4 regions of the Candidatus Pantoea soli genome follow, and region 1 is predicted to be linked to each of the others. Evidence: riboswitches for the same ligand, from Rfam matches in the RefSeq annotation. Region 1 holds a riboswitch; each other region holds the start of a gene.
What was found. A riboswitch is a leader RNA that binds a small molecule or an ion and turns the genes downstream of it on or off. The one in region 1 is predicted to bind thiamine pyrophosphate.

Region 1 (3,187 bases):
ACGCGCGGCAAATCACTGGAGCAAATTGAAACGCACATGCGTGAACGCTTCGGTGACGCGGCGGCAGACGCGTCTTCTGCGGCATAATCCTGCGGCGATTATTCGTTGTCGACCGTGCGGCGCTTTGCCTCACGGCGACAACGTTCCGAGCAATACTGCACCTGCTCCCAGCACTTCTCCCACTTTTTCCGCCAGGTCATGGGTTTGTGACACTGTTTGCAGTAGCGCACTGGCAGCGATTGCTTGTTGCCTTTAAACGTCTTCATCCGCCTTTTTCTCCACGCATTACTTCGCTGCCGCCGTTGTCATTCAGCTGCACGTTTTATTGCCGTTTTACTAATAATCTTCCATCGCGATAAAAGCGCGTGTGCGACTGCTTAATTAAGCAGCAGTGCAAACAGGGCCGCATTAAAATAGGAATTTTTACCTGTATTACTTTTTGCCGGCCTATTATATTGCCGACTGACGATGTACCGTCTGCCAGGGATACGGCGCACAAACAACAATCAAATTAACATAATGACATTCCATTAGCATTAATGGTAATGAGGATTTTAATGCTTTTAAAACGCAGCCTGAGTATTGCCGTGGTATTACTGGTGACCTTATCTGTAACCGCGTGTGGCATGTCACACCGTGGCCGAAACACCGCGATTGGCGCGGGTGTGGGTGCCGTGGGTGGCGCTGTTCTGACTGGCGGCAGCACCTTTGGTACGCTGGGCGGTGCAGCCATTGGCGGCCTGATCGGTCATGAAGTAAGCCGCTAATTTTAGTTTGTTGCAACGGTTTCATTATTTTAATAAATAGTGAAACCGTTAAATTCATTTATTGTTTTCGCGGCTTCCTTCCGCACCGTATAAACCAGATTGCTTTTCCGTACGCAATAAACCCTGCACAGATTTCGCTTAAATTCGGTACAGGGTGGTAATACCATCATCCTGCTGCAGCCTTTACTCCACCACAAGCTGATGAATAGCCAGCGCGGCGCGAGCGGCTTCCTGACCTTTTTTAATGAAATGGTCGCGATAGAAGTTTTCAATTACCTCTGCCGGCTGGAAATTGTGCGGCGTTAGCGACACCGAAAACACCGGTACATTGGTGGTCAGCTGCACGTTCATCAGGCCATCCACAACCGCCTGCGCGACAAAATCATGGCGATAAATGCCGCCGTCCACCACCAGCGCCGCGCAAACAATCGCATCATAGTTGCCGGTTTCAGCCAGACGTTTTGCCAGCAGTGGCATTTCAAAGGCGCCGGGAACATCAAAGGTTTTCAGCTGATGTTCAACCTGCTGTTCTGCCAGGGCCTGGCGGAATCCCACCAGCGCATTATTCACTATCTCGTTGTGCCATCCCGCTTTAATAAAGGCGATTCTGAAGGTATGCATAGGGCTTCCATAAGTAGCTGAAAAAAGCATAAGTGAATAAAAAATCTGTGATTTTTTTCACTCAGGCAAGGTGATTCTGGTATATCACATGTCGCGCGTGCGATCCACCACGCCCGACGCGCTGCTTGACGTCCGGCAGCGCCTGCAATACAAATAGAGCCGTCGGGGGAGTCTCGCCACAGAGACTGAGAGGCTGATAGCGCACTGCGCGGTTCAGCGACCCTTTGAACCTGACCCAGTTGATACTGGCGTAGGAAGACTGACGGCGTGCTGTAACGCGCTGTCTGGCGCAGAGCGGCATCCTGCCTTCGCGCTATCCCTTCTCCTGTATCCACGGGTCTCAGTCAACACTGAGAGGCCGATGTGAATTTCCTTCTGATTGCGGAACCGGCATTGTGAGCCGCTGGAGCGTACTGGGCTGCGGCGTGGCCGGTCTTTGTGTGGCAACCCTGCTGGCTGAACAAGGCGAAACCGTTGAGGTTTTCGGCGATGCATCCCGCCGTCCCGCCTCCTGGTTTGCCGGCGGGATGTTAGCCCCCTGGTGTGAAGCGGAAAGCGCCCCTGCGGATGTCATTCGCCTGGGACAACACGCCGCCGGGTGGTGGCAGCAGCGGGTCAGCGGCGTGGCGCACCGCGGTACGCTGGTGGTTGCGCCAGCGCGGGACAGCAACGAGCTGACGCGGTTTGCCCGCATGACAGAGCAGCACCAGTGGGTGAATCCTGCAGAGCTGGAGCCGGCGCTGGACGGGCGCTTTGCCCGCGGGCTGTTTTTTGCCCGTGAGGCGCACCTCGATCCGCGCATAGCGCTGACGGAACTGCGCGAACGCCTGCTGCAGCGTGGCGTATGCTTTGACGCCACTGCACCCTCCGGACGCATCATTGACTGCCGGGGTATTCACGCGCAGCCCGCACTGCCGCGTCTGCGAGCTGTGCGCGGTGAGATGCTGATCCTGCACAGCGATGAGCTGCACTTTTCCCGCCCGATCCGTTTACTGCATCCCCGCTTTCCCTGCTACCTGGTGCCGCGCCAGGGCGGGCATCTGATGCTGGGTGCCACCATGGTAGAGAGCCAGGATGCCAGCCCGATCAGCGCCCGCGCCATGATGGAGCTGCTGAGTGCCGCCTGGGCGCTGCACCCGGCGCTGGCCGAGGCGCGAATTATCGAAAGCGCCAGCGGACTGCGTCCGGCCTATCCGGATAACCTGCCGGAAATCCATTTTCACAATGAAACGTTTTACCTTAACGGCCTGTATCGGCACGGCTTTTTACTGGCACCGATGCTGGCAGAACAGCTGATGCAGCGCCTTTCCGGAGAAGTGATAAATGAATATTCAGCTTAACGGCCGTGAAATAACAACAACGGCGCGCACGCTGCGGGAGCTGCTGGCCGAACAGCAGATTGATGCAGGCTGTGTCGCCAGCGCGGTCAACGGCCAGTTTGTGCCCAGAAATCAGTATGACAGCCTGCAGCTGGAAGAGGGCTGTCAGCTGGAAGTGCTGTCACCAATGCAGGGAGGATAACGATGTTTTACGATTTTGCCGGCACTTCCCGCTTCCTGCTGGGCACCGCAGGTTACCCGTCACCTGCGGTGCTGCAGCAGGCCATTGCGGCTTCCGGCACCGGGATCATCACCGTCAGCCTGCGCCGCGAAGGCGCCGCCGGGGCGGCGTTTCGCGAGCTGCTGACCGGCCTGAAGCTGCGTATTCTGCCTAACACCGCGGGTTGCCATACTGTTAAAGAGGCGGTCACCACTGCGCATATGGCGCGTGAGCTGTTTGATACGCGCTGGATCAAACTG
Region 2 (3,187 bases), on a different replicon from region 1:
AGATGGCCGCCTTTCATCAGCACCGCCTCGCAGCCCAGATCCAGCAATGCAGCGCCCTGCTGCAGCATGCTCTTTTCATCCTGCGCCACGGCACACCCCAGCAGCGCGGCGGCTTCCGGCAGATTCGGCGTGATCAGCGACACCTGCGGCAGCAGCCGTTCGCGGATAGCGGCAACCGCCTCCGGTGCCAGCAGCGCATCGCCGCTTTTAGCAATCATGACCGTATCCAGCACCACAAACGGCAAACGGGCGCGATTCAGCTTCTCCGCCACCACCTCCACCACCGCCGTTTCCGCCAGCATGCCAATTTTCGCCGCATCAATGCGCACGTCGTCCAGCACGGAATCCAGCTGAGCCCCGACAAATTCCGGCGCAATGCGATACACCGACTGCACGCCGCAGGTGTTTTGCGCCACCAGCGCGGTGATGACGCTGGTGCCGTACGCACCCAGCGCGGAGAAGGCTTTGAGATCGGCCTGGATCCCGGCACCGCCGCTGGGATCGGTGCCGGCAATGGTCAGCGCGTTGATCCGTTTCATACTGCTACCTCCAGCGTCCACAGCGCGTCGATAAAGGCCGCAACAAAGCTGCCCGGCCCGGCCACGCTGCGAGCCGCCTGTTCGCCGGCCAGCGCCATCACGCCACAGGCGGCGGCGATATGCTGCAGCCTGTCGCCCGGCAGGCTGGCAAAGGCGGCGACCACAGCCGATAGCGCACAGCCGGTGCCCACCACGCGCGTCATCAGCGGACTGCCGCCTGGAATAGCCAGCATCCGGCTGCCGTCGGTGACGTAATCCACTTCACCGGTTACCGCGACAAGGGTGCGGTAACGCTGCGCCAGCGCCGCGGCGGCATCGAGTGCGGCATCCGCCTGGTGCACGCTGTCCACCCCGCGCCCGCCAGCCGACTGCTGTGCCAGCGCCAGAATCTCTGAGGCGTTACCGCGAATGGCGGCGGGCTGCAGCGGCAGCAGCTGCTGGCAGAATTCCGTGCGCAATGTCAGCGCGCCCACGGCGACCGGGTCCAGTGTCCACGGCTTGCCGGCCTGCTGCGCCGCCTTTACGGCGGTCAGCATCGCTGCGCTGCGCTCCCGCGTCAGGGTGCCGACATTGATCACCAGCGCATCGGCAAAGCCGGCAAATTGCGCCGCTTCCTGCGCATCAATCACCATTGCGGGTGAGGCGCGCAGCGCCAGCAGCACATTCGCGGTAAAGGTTTGTACCACATCGTTGGTCATGCAGTGCACCAGCGGTGCCTGCTGACGCAGCAGCAGCAGTGAGTGCGCAAGCTGCGCGGAGGAGAGAAGGTCAGGCTGTGTCATAACGCTCCTAACCGGCGATCAAGAAGGCGAATGCGGTCAGGCATCTGACTTCCCTACGCTGGCATTATCCAGATCAGGTAATACGGGTTTTTCTCAGCCTTCACAAAGAAGGGCACCCCGAGTCATGCACGCAATGCGCGCGCGTCACCAGCATAATCGCAGCGAATCGGCTTGTAAATCATGTGGGTGCTGGCCAGAAAGCGGGCGCAGATCAGGTTGAAGCGTGCGCCGGAAATGCGTAAACCGCGGTGCCGATCAAAAAAGCCTGTCTGCGCAGAGGGGTCTCCGCAGCGCTATTGTGATTGAACAGGGGCAAAACCGGCTATTTTTTCCTCACCTGCTCTCGGTTTGATGCGCGTCAAACTGCGGCGCGGCAGAAAACGGCCTAATCCCTCTCCGGACATTCTTCACTGGCCTCACTGCTCCGGATATCTGCATGTTGTCAAAACTGTTTAGTCTGATTCCCCATGGCCACCGCTGGCATCGCATCAGGATTTCCCGCAAAGGCGCCCTGCGTCCCGGCAGCCGCGCCGGCCTTGCCACGCACATCACCGCACGCTGCCAGCGTTGCGGGGCGCGGATAGAGAAAATCTATTATCGCGATATCAGTGATGCGCAGGCGCGGCGCTGGCTGGGATAAAAAAAAGCCCCGCAACACAGGTTGCGGGGCGGTTGCGTGGCTATCGCAAAATCTTATTCAGCCGGTTGCGTGCGGATCAGGTAATCAAAGGCGCTGAGTGACGCTTTCGCTCCTTCACCGCTGGCAATGATGATCTGCTTGTACGGCACGGTGGTGCAGTCACCGGCCGCGAACACCCCTTTCAGGCTGGTTTCGCATTTTGCATCGATGATGATCTCACCCATGCGGTTGCGCTCCACTGCCCCTTCAAGGAAGCCGGTATTCGGCAGCAGACCAATCTGCACGAAAATGCCGCTGAGGGCAAGGTCGTGGCTGGTCTGCGTGGTGCGATCAATATAGCTCAGGCCGGTGACTTTGCTGCCGTCGCCTTTTACTTCCGTGGTCTGCGCATTCAGAATCACATCTACGTTTTTCAGGCTGCGCAGCTTATCCTGCAGCACTTTGTCGGCGCGCATTTCACCTGCGAACTCCAGCAGCGTAACGTGCTCGACAATCCCGGCCAGGTCGATAGCAGCTTCAACGCCGGAGTTACCGCCGCCGATGACAGCGGTGCGCTTGCCTTTAAACAGCGGGCCATCGCAGTGCGGGCAGTAGGTTACGCCTTTGGTGCGATACTGCTCCTCACCCGGTACGCCCATGTTGCGCCAGCGTGCTCCGGTGGCAATGATGATGCTGCGTGATTTCAGCACCGCGCCAGAGGCGGTTTCAATGGCGTGCAGGCCGCCCTCTTTCGCCGCAGGAATCAGCTTGATGGCGCTCTGGGTATCAATCACGTCCACATCGTAGTCGTCGACGTGTGCGCGCAGTGAACCTGCCAGTTTCGCCCCTTCGGTTTTCGGCACCGAAATGTAGTTTTCAATGTCTACGGTATCCAGCACCTGGCCGCCGAAGCGTTCGCCCATCAGGCCGGTACGGATGCCTTTACGCGCAGAATAAATGGCTGCCGCTGCACCTGCCGGGCCGCTGCCGACAATCAGCACGTCGTAAGCGGCACGCTTGTTCAGCTCTTCCGCGGCGCGCTTATCCGCATTGGTGTCAACCTTGCCGACAATTTCTGCCAGGCTCATGCGGCCCTGACCAAACTCGTTGCCATTCAGGTACACCGCCGGCACGCCCATAACATTGCGCTCGGTGATTTCATTCTGGAACATACCGCCGTCAATTGCCGTGTGGCTGATGCGCGGGTTCAGAATCGCCATCAGGTTCAGCGCCTGCACCACGTCCGG
Region 3 (3,187 bases), on a different replicon from region 1:
CACGGCCACTCCAGCCAGTGAAACAGCCACCAGCCGCGCATGCCCAGCTGGGCTGCCAGCTGCCGCTGCTCAGCGGGAATGCTCTCCAGCGCCTGCAACAGCATGCGGGTGGCCAGCGGCAGATTAAAGAAAACGTGCGCCAGCAGAATGCCCTGCAGACCATAGGGAGAGAAATGATAAGAGAGGCCGAGCGCGGCACAGAGCTGCGCCAGCCAGCCAGTACGCCCGTAAACGCTCAGCAGGCCAAATACCGCCACCAGCACCGGCAGCACCAGCGTCATGGCGCACAGGCGCAGCAGCAGGGCGCGGCCAGGAAAACGGCGGCGATAGAGCGCCCGGGCCAGCGGTATGGCAGGCACGACCGAGCACAGCGCAGAGAGCAGGGCCTGTTCAAATGAAAAGGCCAGTACATGATGCAGATAGCTGTCGCTCAGCAGCGCCTGCCAGTCGGTGGCGGGTGCGGCGGCAAGCAGCGCGCCAAATGCCAGCAGCGCCACCGCACACAGCAGCAGCGCGCTGAACGCCCCCGGAATCAGCCAGCCGGGCATTAACGGCTGACGGCCTGTTGCCATGTACGAATCCAGGCGGCGCGGTGTTCAGCGACCTCGGCAGGGGTAAACTGCAGCGCGTCAGCCGGCACCGGCAGCGTGGCGTAACCGGCGGGCAGCGCGGTTTTGATCACCGGATACATCCAGTTGCCGGTGGGTATCGTCTGCTGGAAGGCCGGGGACACCATAAACTGCATAAACTGCTGAGCCAGCTGCGGCTGCTGGCTGCCGGCCAGTCGGGCGGCCACCTCCACCTGCAGATAATGTCCTTCGCTGAACGGCGCGGCTGCATACTGATCTTTCTTCTCTTCGATCAGATGGTAGGCGGGTGATGTGGTGTAGCTCAGCACCAGATCGCCTTCGCCTTTCAGAAACAGGCCGTAGGCTTCACTCCAGCCTTTGGTGACCGTTACGGTTTTGGCCGCCAGCTTTTGCCAGGCCTGATCCGCATGTTCGCCAAACACTTTCTGCATCCACAGCAGCAAGCCCAGCCCCGGCGTGCTGGTACGGGGATCTTCATAGATCACGCGCCATTTTTCCGGGCTTTCTGCCAGCTCCCGCAGGCTTTTGGGCGGATTTTTCAGTTTGGTTTTGTCGTAAACGAAGGCGAAATAGCCGTAATCGAACGGAATGAACGTGCTGTTGTGCCAGCCATCCGGCAGCTGCAGAGTGCGGGTATCTACCTGGCTGGGAGCGAACAGGCCGGTTTGTTCCGCCGCCTGGACCAGATTGTTATCCAGGCCCAGCACAATGTCGGCCTTGCTGTTTTTGCCTTCCATACGAACCCGGTTAAGCAGGGAAACGCCATCTTCCAGCGCCACGTATTTCAGTTCGCAACCGCACTGCGCTTCAAAGGCTTTTTTTACCGCCGGGCCGGGGCCCCATTCAGCGGCGAAGGAATCGTAGGTATAAACGGTGAGGACAGGTTTGGCAGCAAGCGCCGGTGCGCATACCAGCAGCAGCACGGGCAGAACTTTGTTTAACACTTTGCGCTCCTTGAGGAGAAGATAACGTTGAGTCGCAAAGGATCTGAGCAGCAGGCCTCTCAAATCCCTACGCCGGTACAAACCGGATCAGGTTCGACGGGTCTCTCTCAGCCAGTTATCCGGCACCCCGTTGAGAACGGCTTAGTGTAGTCACTTCTGTGACAGCGCGAAAGCCTCACAGATCCGGCGGGGCGAACCAGGCGGACTTGAAATCAAACCAGCCCAGCGTATTGAGGCGCACGCCACGCATGCTGCGCTGCCCTTCCAGCAGCAGCCAGTGATGGAACAGCGGATGCAGGTAGTTGTGGCTGACCAGCTGGCGGCTCCACTCCGCCAGCGGCAACGCATTGTCGCGCCAGCGTGCGGCATCGGCTGACCAGTCGAGCGGAACACAGTGCTGCATCAGCGGCAGCTCATACAGCTGCGCAAACAGTGCATACTCCAGCGGCAGGGTGAAATTGACGCTGCCCAGCCAGATATCGCTGTCGCCCGCGCCGGCATACCACTCTTCATAGCTGACTTCACGCGTTATCAGCGTGACACCCTGCTGCGCCAGCAGCGGGCGCAGCGCACTGGCAATGCCTTCGTGTTCAACGTGCTGGCTGTACCAGCTGAGCGTCAGCTGCGTCAGCCCCTGCGGTTTGCTGACGGGATCGAGATCGCGCCGGTGATGCCAGCGCGGCAGCAGGCCATAAGCCGGAAACCAGTAGCGCTGATAGCCCACGCCGGCATGATTCAGCAGCGCCACCGGATTCAGCAGATAGCTGACCCAGCGGCGGAAGTCGGCATCGCGTCCGCGTGCGGATCGCTGATCGTACAGCAGAAAGTAACAGCCTTCTTCCAGCCGGCTCTCCTCTGACTTTTCATCTGCGCTTTCCCCTTCCAGCTTTACACCGGCATAGACCAGCTCATCGCTGATCTCCGGTAACACCCAGATGGAGACGTCATCAATCAGCGCGCGGTAGCCAAAGTAGTCGTCAAAAGCGGCAATCTTCAGCTGCGTCTGCTGATTACGCACCACGCTGTAGGGGCCGGTGCCAACCGGCTGCGCTGCAAAGTTGGGCAGCGCGGGCCACTCGCGCGGCAGAATCATCGCACTGACGCTGCCCAGCAGCCATGGCAGCCAGCGATCCGGCTGGCTGAGATGAATATCCAGCGTCCACGGAGCCGGCGCGTGCAGGCGGACCAGATGGGAAAACAGCGGCTGGCTGCGCACCCGTTCCAGCGAGGCGATAACATCCTCCATCGCCAGTTCGCGGCCGTGATGAAAGCGAATGGCCGGGCGCAGAAAGAAGCGCCAGTGCAGCGGAGACGTTTGCTGCCAGTGGTGCGCGATATCCGGTTCAATTTCCCCGTTTTCCTCATTTACCCGCGTCAGGCCGCTGAAAATCTGCCGTGCCAGATGGGTTTCCGAGCGGCGCAGCGGCGAACCCGGCAGCAGGCTGGGCAGCGGACGGTAGTAAAGCACGCGCAGAATATGTTTGCCCTGCCGGAAGCTGCGTCCCAGATGGGCGGCAATCATCTGCCGCACCTGATGCTTATCGCCGACCAGCTGAACCAGCTGGTCAATCCGATCCTGCTCCAGCAGTTCGTCGGCGCGCTGCTGCTGCAGTGCCAGTCCGGTGCAGCAGAAACGCAGCTGCGAACGTTTGC
Region 4 (3,187 bases), on a different replicon from region 1:
GCAGGGCGCAATCTGCGGATAGTAGCGTTCATGGCAGTGGTGACACAGGCAGGCGAACTCGCGCTTACTGAACTGCATTTCATGACCGCAGTATCCACACCAGCGATGCGAACGGTAAAATTCTGCCAGCTGCACACCGCGTCCGGCCAGCTGGAACAGGCCGACATCTTCGTCGATCAGCTGACGAACAGAGGCCATGCTTTCCGGACGCGCTTCACGTATCAGCCAGACATTTTCCCCCAGCCATTCGCCGATCTGCAGTCCCTGACAGCCCACCAGACCAAATTCTGCGGCTAAGCCATGCGGCAACGCGCCCTGCGGCAACCAAAGTTTCTGTTCCGAGCTGACAATCCACCAGCCAGCGTCTACGCTTGAGATCTCACGTTGCATCTTAATCGTTGTCCTTAGCGTCAAATGGCACGCTGAAATCATGCTGTTAAGTGTGTGTAATAAACAACTATAACTCACCTGGAGTCCCGTATGCTTACCCAGTTAGATAACCTGACCAGGCGTGTAGGTGGCGGTAATGAATTCGTCGACGCCTGGTTGCGCGACCGCCGGCAACTGCTTGTTGCTTACTACGCTTTAATTGGCATGAAGCCGCACAAAGAAGCGCTGAGCGCGCTGGATGAAGAGGCGCTGGACGGTTTCTGTCACTATCTGGTCGACTATCTCTCTGCTGGCCACTTTGGTATTTATGAACGCATCATCAAAGAGATGGAAGGCGACAGCCCGATGATTGCGTCCGCACAGATTTTTCCGGCGCTGGAGAGCAACACCGACCGCATCATGCAGCTGTATGACAGTCATCTGCAGCAGGCGATCAATGACGACAACTGCGTGGATTTCCAGCAGGCGCTGTCGGAAGTCGGTGAAGCGCTGGAGTCGCGTTTTACCCTGGAAGATAAACTGATTCAGCTTGCCTGGGATAACCAGCTGGCGCGCCCGCCGGTCGCCAACGACAGCACCATTGCCCGTCCCGCTTAAGCCGGCGCGGTGGTAAAAAACTTGTGATTCCTGAAAACCCCTCTTATGCTGAGTGGGTTTTTTTATGCCTGCCAGAGGCATAACGTTGGGGGTGTCGCTGCAGCAGCGGACACCCTGAGACGTACACCTTGTCGGAGTGCCCTATCGGGCTGAGACCGTTCATTCGGGATCCGCGGAACCTGATCAGGTTAGTACCTGCGAAGGGAACAAGAGTAGTCAGTATCAGCGTGTGGCTGGCGTTCCGCCGGTAACGGCACGCTTACTCCTTCCGGACTCCGGACAAGCAACTTCCCCTTAATGACAGGAAATTTGCTATGTCTGATGCTAAACCTTCTCGTCGCGAGCAACGCGCCCGGGCGCAGGAATTCATTGATTCACTGCAGGGAACCGCGTTCCCCAATTCAACGCGTATCTGGATCACCGGCAGCCGGCCGGATATCCGGGTGCCGATGCGTGAAATCCAGCTCAGCCCTACCCACACTGGCGGTACGAAAGATCAGCCGCATTACGCCGAAAATGAACCAGTGCCGGTCTATGACACCGCCGGCGCATATGGCGATCCGGCGGCGGCCATTGATGTCCATCGCGGCCTGGCGAAACTGCGCGCCGGCTGGATCGAAGAGCGTGGCGACAGCGAAACGCTGCGCCAGCAAAGTTCCGCCTACACCCAGCAGCGTCTTGCCGATGACGGCCTTGACCACCTGCGCTTTGAACACCTGCCCCAACCGCGCCGCGCCATTCGTGGCCGGCGGGTTACCCAACTGCACTATGCGCGCCAGGGCATCATTACGCCCGAGATGGAGTTTATTGCCCTGCGCGAGAACATGGGCCGTGAACGCATTCGCAGCGAAGTGCTGTTACAGCAGCATCCGGGCCACAGTTTTGGCGCGCAGCTGCCGCAAAATATCACCCCGGAGTTTGTCCGCCAGGAAGTGGCCAGCGGCCGCGCCATTATTCCGGCCAATATCAATCACCCGGAATCGGAACCGATGATTATCGGACGAAATTTCCTGGTGAAGGTTAACGCCAACATTGGCAACTCTGCGGTCAGCTCCTCAATCGAAGAGGAAGTGGAAAAGCTGGTGTGGGCAACGCGCTGGGGGGCGGATACGGTAATGGATCTCTCTACCGGCCGCTATATCCATGAAACGCGCGAATGGATTCTGCGTAACAGTCCGGTGCCCATTGGCACCGTGCCCATCTATCAGGCGCTGGAAAAAGTGAACGGGATTGCCGAAGATCTGAGCTGGGCAGTTTTCCGCGACACGCTTCTGGAGCAGGCAGAACAGGGCGTCGATTACTTTACTATTCACGCGGGCGTACTGCTGCGTTATGTGCCAATGACCGCGAAGCGCCTGACCGGTATCGTTTCACGCGGCGGCTCGATCATGGCGAAATGGTGCCTGTCGCACCATCAGGAGAACTTCCTGTATCAGCACTTCCGCGAGATTTGCGAAATCTGCGCCGCTTACGATGTCTCGCTGTCGCTGGGCGACGGTCTGCGTCCGGGTTCAGTGCAGGATGCCAACGATGAAGCCCAGTTCGCCGAACTGCGCACGCTGGGCGAGCTGACGCAAATTGCCTGGGAATACGATGTACAGGTGATGATTGAAGGCCCGGGTCATGTGCCAATGCAGATGATTCGCCGCAATATGACCGAGCAGCTGGAACACTGCCACGAAGCGCCATTTTACACGCTTGGCCCTCTGACCACGGATATTGCGCCGGGCTACGATCATTTCACTTCCGGCATTGGTGCCGCCATGATCGGCTGGTTTGGCTGCGCCATGCTGTGCTACGTCACGCCGAAAGAGCATCTGGGCCTGCCCAACAAAGAGGATGTGAAGCAGGGGCTGATTACCTACAAGATCGCTGCCCACGCGGCCGATCTTGCCAAAGGCCATCCCGGCGCGCAGATCCGCGATAACGCTATGTCGAAAGCGCGCTTTGAATTTCGCTGGGAGGATCAGTTTAATCTCGCCCTTGATCCGCATACGGCACGCGCTTTTCATGATGAGACACTGCCACAGGAGTCCGGCAAAGTGGCGCACTTCTGCTCAATGTGTGGCCCGAAATTCTGCTCAATGAAAATCACCCAGGAGGTGCGGGAATTTGCTGCCCGCCAGGAAGCGGAGGCGCAGCCGGTGGCGATCGGCATGGCACAGATGTCCGATGCCTTCCGCAGCCGCGGCGGCGAACT

Region 2: another riboswitch for thiamine pyrophosphate. It lies ahead of thiM (hydroxyethylthiazole kinase); the one in region 1 lies ahead of D8B20_RS19120 (FAD-dependent oxidoreductase).
Region 3: another riboswitch for thiamine pyrophosphate. It lies ahead of thiB (thiamine ABC transporter substrate binding subunit); the one in region 1 lies ahead of D8B20_RS19120 (FAD-dependent oxidoreductase).
Region 4: another riboswitch for thiamine pyrophosphate. It lies ahead of thiC (phosphomethylpyrimidine synthase ThiC); the one in region 1 lies ahead of D8B20_RS19120 (FAD-dependent oxidoreductase).

Annotation. Positions count from the first base shown of each region.
Region 1 is NZ_CP032703.1:378,849-382,035, reverse strand. Features, by position in the region: gene D8B20_RS19140 (sugar porter family MFS transporter) at 1-87, shown strand, start outside; gene D8B20_RS19135 (DUF2256 domain-containing protein) at 99-266, opposite strand; gene D8B20_RS19130 (YMGG-like glycine zipper-containing protein) at 558-767, shown strand; gene D8B20_RS19125 (6,7-dimethyl-8-ribityllumazine synthase) at 951-1,388, opposite strand; TPP riboswitch at 1,543-1,662, shown strand; gene D8B20_RS19120 (FAD-dependent oxidoreductase) at 1,784-2,728, shown strand; gene thiS (sulfur carrier protein ThiS) at 2,712-2,909, shown strand; gene D8B20_RS19110 (thiazole synthase) at 2,912-3,187, shown strand, end outside.
Region 2 is NZ_CP032702.1:2,415,235-2,418,421, forward strand. Features, by position in the region: gene thiD (bifunctional hydroxymethylpyrimidine kinase/phosphomethylpyrimidine kinase) at 1-539, opposite strand, end outside; gene thiM (hydroxyethylthiazole kinase) at 536-1,321, opposite strand; TPP riboswitch at 1,355-1,451, opposite strand; gene D8B20_RS11240 (hypothetical protein) at 1,758-1,961, shown strand; gene ahpF (alkyl hydroperoxide reductase subunit F) at 2,015-3,187, opposite strand, start outside.
Region 3 is NZ_CP032702.1:704,009-707,195, forward strand. Features, by position in the region: gene thiP (thiamine/thiamine pyrophosphate ABC transporter permease ThiP) at 1-572, opposite strand, end outside; gene thiB (thiamine ABC transporter substrate binding subunit) at 548-1,534, opposite strand; TPP riboswitch at 1,581-1,674, opposite strand; gene sgrR (HTH-type transcriptional regulator SgrR) at 1,710-3,187, opposite strand, start outside.
Region 4 is NZ_CP032702.1:224,704-227,890, reverse strand. Features, by position in the region: gene nudC (NAD(+) diphosphatase) at 1-390, opposite strand, end outside; gene rsd (sigma D regulator) at 481-987, shown strand; TPP riboswitch at 1,110-1,210, shown strand; gene thiC (phosphomethylpyrimidine synthase ThiC) at 1,302-3,187, shown strand, end outside.